Regions from separate parts of the Methylocystis iwaonis genome, predicted to be linked through region 1. Evidence: riboswitches for the same ligand, from Rfam matches in the RefSeq annotation. Region 1 holds a riboswitch; the other holds the start of a gene.
The links. Region 1 has a riboswitch for cobalamin ahead of QMG84_RS03670 (TonB-dependent receptor domain-containing protein). Riboswitches for the same ligand answer to the same signal wherever they lie in the genome.

Region 1 (2,196 bases):
CCGGCCGCCGTGCTGAAGCACCTCGCGAGCCCGGATTGCGAAACGCCCAAGCCCGGCGACGCCATTTTCAGCCGCGTCGAAAACATCCTCATCGCGACGCCGCAAGGCTCGCTGGACGCCGCCGCGGCCGTCGCCAAGGCTGCGGGCTTTACGCCTTGCATCCTCGGCGATCTCGAAGGCGAATCGCGCGACGTGGCGCTGGTTCACGCCGGCGTCGCCAAGCAGATCGCGCTCCACAACCAGCCGTTCCAGCCGCCCGTCGCCATCATCTCCGGCGGTGAGACGACCGTCACTGTGCGCGGCAATGGCAAGGGCGGCCGCGACGCGGAGTTCCTGCTGGGGCTGACGCTGGCGCTGGAAGGCTTCGGCGGCATCTCCGCCATCGCTTGCGACACCGACGGCATCGATGGCGTCGAGACCAACGCCGGCGCCATCATGACGCCCGACAGCTTCGCCCGCGCGCAGGCCAAGGGCGTCGATCTCAAGGCGCTCTTCGCCAACAATGACGCCTTCACGGCCTTCGAGGCGCTCGGCGATCTCGTGGTGACGGGGCCGACGCGCACCAACGTCAACGACTTCCGCGTGATCCTTGTGCCGAAGCAGGGCTGACGTCGCGCGTCGCAGGCCCCTTTGGGAGCCTGCGTATGATTTCCGTCGAACAGCTCACATGGGGCTGTGTCATTCCCGGCGGGCTGAAAGCCGGACCGAGAATCCAGAGCCATAAGACCGTCATTGCGAGCGAAGCGAAGCAATCCAGGGCAGCGGATGCGGCACTGGATTGCTTCGTCGGCTCCGCCTCCTCGCAATGACGGCGGTAATTCCGGTCGCTCGTTTTGTGAGCGTCGGGATCACCACCGAACCAATCAAGCGGCTCTCGTATTACAGGCATCACTTTCTTTTCGTCCGGTTGCAATCGAGCCGAGGCTATTTCGCATGCGGCTTGCGATGACTCGCATCAACCAGCTTGACACAGCCTCGCGGGCCCTATTCATTCAAGACAACGGTTCCTTTCGGATCAAAAGGGAATGCGGTGCGGGCTCCGGCCCAATGCCGCAACTGCCCCCGCAACTGTGAGCGGTGAGCGTGAAGCCAAGCGGCCACTGGGCGCAAGCTCGGGAAGGCGGCCTCACGTGACGACCCGCAAGTCAGGAGACCTGCCGTTGTTCGTGGTCACGCGCGAAAGCGCCGGGCGGGGTGCACCGGGGCGGTCATCGGCTCTTGTCGTGATGCGACGAGGTTGTGGCCATTCGCAGTGACGGTCCACGTCCGCTGCGAGTCAGCCCATGTTTTCGCGCCGCCGTTTTGGCCTGCTTCTCTCTGTCACCGTTGTTCTCTCGAACGCCGCTTCCGCCCAGCAGGCGTTGCCAACCATCAGCATTGGCGCGCGCCCATCCGCGCGTCCTGCGGCGCGCGTGACGACGCCCGCTCACCCACGACAGCCTCCGCCCTCATCGCCGCTCATCGCCACCGCGCCCGCAGCGAGCGAGCTTGCCGGGCCTACGCCGCCACCCATCACTGCATCGAGCGAGAAGTTCTTCACCGGCAAGGAAGTCAATTCCATCCCCTTCGCGCGCCCTGGCGAGGCGCTGGAGATCGTGCCCGGCCTCGTCGTCACGCAGCACTCGGGGGACGGCAAGGCCAACCAATATTTCCTGCGCGGCTTCAACCTCGACCACGGTTCCGATCTCGCGCTTTATCTCGATGGCATGCCGCTCAATATGCGCACGCATGGGCACGCCCAGGGCTATGCGGATTCGAATTTTCTCATCCCCGAGCTGCTCGGTTACGTGCTTGCCCGCAAGGGGCCATATGACGCGCAGGACGGGGACTTCGCCTCGGCCGGCTCGGTCTATCTCCAATATAAGGACAAGATCGAGAAGGGCTTTTATCAGATCACCGGCGGCAATTTCGGTTACGGGCGCGCACTCGCCGTCGCGCCTTACAAGGATTTTGCCGGAGGCTCGGCCTATGGCGCCGTCGAGTCGCAATATTACAACGGGCCCTGGGAGCGCGGCGACAATCTGCGCAAGATCAACAGCGTGTTTCGCTGGTCGCGCGGCGCGCAGGAAGACGGCGCGTCCGTCACCTTCATGGGCTACGCCAATAAGTGGTATGCGACCAACCAGATTCCGCAACGCGCGGTCGTCGGCGGTCTTATCCCGCTATGGGGAACGCTGAACCCGACGGATGGCGGCG
Region 2 (2,196 bases), 1.7 Mb from region 1:
GATGAGCGTCGTTTTGCCGGCGCCGAGAAAGCCGGTGATGATGGTCGCGGGGATTTTGGCGGCGCTCATGCGGCCTCCGTTTCGTCACGCGAGATGAGACGCCAGGACAGCCCCGCGAGCGCGCCGGCGAGGACCCAGCTCGCCGCCTGCACGGTCAGCGACGCGGCCGCGAAGCGCGCCGCAAGCTCCGCGGGGACGGTGCTTTCAGGCGTGGCGGCCGTCGGCCAGAAGAAATGCGGCGCGACAATCAGCGCGGCGCCGAAGATCTTGGCGGCGGGCGCGTCGAGGCGCAGCAAAGCGAAAAGCCCGGCGCCGGTCGAGGCGGCCGTCGCGAGCCACCAGATTTGGCGGCCCGCAAGATCGGTCTCCGCCGCGCCGGGGAGTTGCGGCGCGAGGCCGAGGCTCGTCGCGAGTCCGGTGGCGGCGAAGGCGCAGGCGCCCCAAAGCGCGGCGCGGCGCGGGCCGATCGACTCTCCCGAAAAAAGCATGCCGGCGAGCAGGATCAGCGCATAGCCGGCGGAGACGGCGACGGTTGCGAGGCTTGTCGCGACCGTGCGGCGCAGGCCCTCGAAGGCCGGGGCCGTGGCTTCGGCCGCGTCATGGGCGTGCTGCGCCGCCTCATAAACCTCGGCGGCGAGGATGAGTGGCGTAGTCGTCACGTGCTGCAGACCCGCGACCGCAAGGCCCGCAACAATGCCGGCGATGAGGCCGGCCGCCAACAGGCGCGCGATCACGGGTCGCGTGAAGGGCGGTCAGTGGCAGGGGAAGGAGAGCGCGTGGCGCGAATCATGCGCCGCGTCGTGCACGGTCTCGGAGTTTGCGAAGCCCGCGCCATAGACGAGGCCGAGGCCAACGATGAAAGCGACGAAAGCGGCCTTCAGCGTCTCCGCGCGAGAGCCGGAAATCGAACGAATAGCGGCAGTCTTGGTCGTCATATGAACGTCTCCCTGCCGCCCCACCGGCGGCGCATAATTCCGACAAGCGACGGCAGGTCTCCTGGCTTCCGGGTTACATCCGCGCCGCCTTCCCAAGCTTTTGGCTCAGTGGCCGATGGCGCAGCCTTCCCGGTTACAGTTGCGGGGGCAGCCGCGGTTTTGGGGACTCCCGCACCGCGTTCCCTTTTCGCCTCCTTGCGAAGGACCGTCACGCTCAGTCATATGCGCGCGTCACCTTTACGTCAAACGCCAAGGAGCGCGTCTTGGAAGAAGAGCAGGAAAAGGACGCGGCGCGCCGCCATCGCGAGAAGATGGAAAAGCGCAAGGCCGTGCAGGACGCGGAGGTCGCCGGCAAGACCATCGCACAAAAGGGCCTGCTGATGGTTCACACCGGCTCCGGCAAGGGCAAGTCCACCGCGGCCTTCGGATTGGCGCTGCGGGCGCTCGGCCATGGCTGGAAGGTCGGCGTCGTGCAATTCGGCAAGGGCGGGTGGCGGTCGGGCGAGCGCGAGATGCTGGAGAAGCTCGGGGAGGTCTCCTGGCATACGTTGGGGGAGGGCTTCACCTGGGAGACGCAGGACCGCGCGCGTGACGAGGCCGCGGCGCGGCGCGCCTGGGAGACGGCCTGCGCGCTGATGGATGATCCCGAGATTCGCCTGCTGGTGCTCGACGAGCTGAATATTTCGCTGCGCTACGATCACCTGCCGCTGGGCGAGGTTGTGGAAAGACTGGCCGCTCGTCGAGAAGGTCTCCATATCGTCGTGACCGGACGCAACGCCAAGCCGGAAATGATCGCGGCCGCCGACCTCGTGACGGAGATGACCTTGGTGAAGCACCATTTCGCAGCGGGCGTGAAGGCGCAGGAAGGCATCGAATTCTAATATGAGTTCCGCTTTGATTGGTCGGCGCCATTCCCGATCGCTCGCGCAGCGAGCGATCGGGAATCCAGAGCAAAACCAGCGTTTTTGCGGCTCTGGATCCCGATCGGGCCTTCGGCCCGTCGGGAATGACAAGCGCCAACGCAAGCTACTCAAACGGAAATAGTATAAAAAGCTCAGCCTTGGCGTCGTAGCAGGCGCTCCGCCGCGGCGCCGCGGGCATTGAAGAAGAACTGCGGCGCCGAGACGAGCGCACGCCAAAGCGCGGACGCTGATTTCACGACGGGCGTCAGCAGCATGCCGGCAACCGAATGCGGGTCGACGCCTTTTTCGTCGACGCCATAGGTCAGGCGCGGGTTTTTCTCCGTGGGGATCTCGAGCGT

Region 2: another riboswitch for cobalamin. It lies ahead of QMG84_RS13600 (CbtB domain-containing protein); the one in region 1 lies ahead of QMG84_RS03670 (TonB-dependent receptor domain-containing protein).

Annotation. Positions count from the first base shown of each region.
Region 1 covers NZ_AP027142.1:763,731-765,926, forward strand. The annotation lists gene QMG84_RS03665 (glycerate kinase type-2 family protein) at 1-609, shown strand, start outside; cobalamin riboswitch at 985-1,176, shown strand; gene QMG84_RS03670 (TonB-dependent receptor domain-containing protein) at 1,284-2,196, shown strand, end outside.
Region 2 covers NZ_AP027142.1:2,821,845-2,824,040, reverse strand. The annotation lists gene cobW (cobalamin biosynthesis protein CobW) at 1-69, opposite strand, end outside; gene QMG84_RS13605 (CbtA family protein) at 66-734, opposite strand; gene QMG84_RS13600 (CbtB domain-containing protein) at 753-935, opposite strand; cobalamin riboswitch at 970-1,160, opposite strand; gene cobO (cob(I)yrinic acid a,c-diamide adenosyltransferase) at 1,247-1,816, shown strand; gene QMG84_RS13590 (sterol desaturase family protein) at 1,990-2,196, opposite strand, start outside.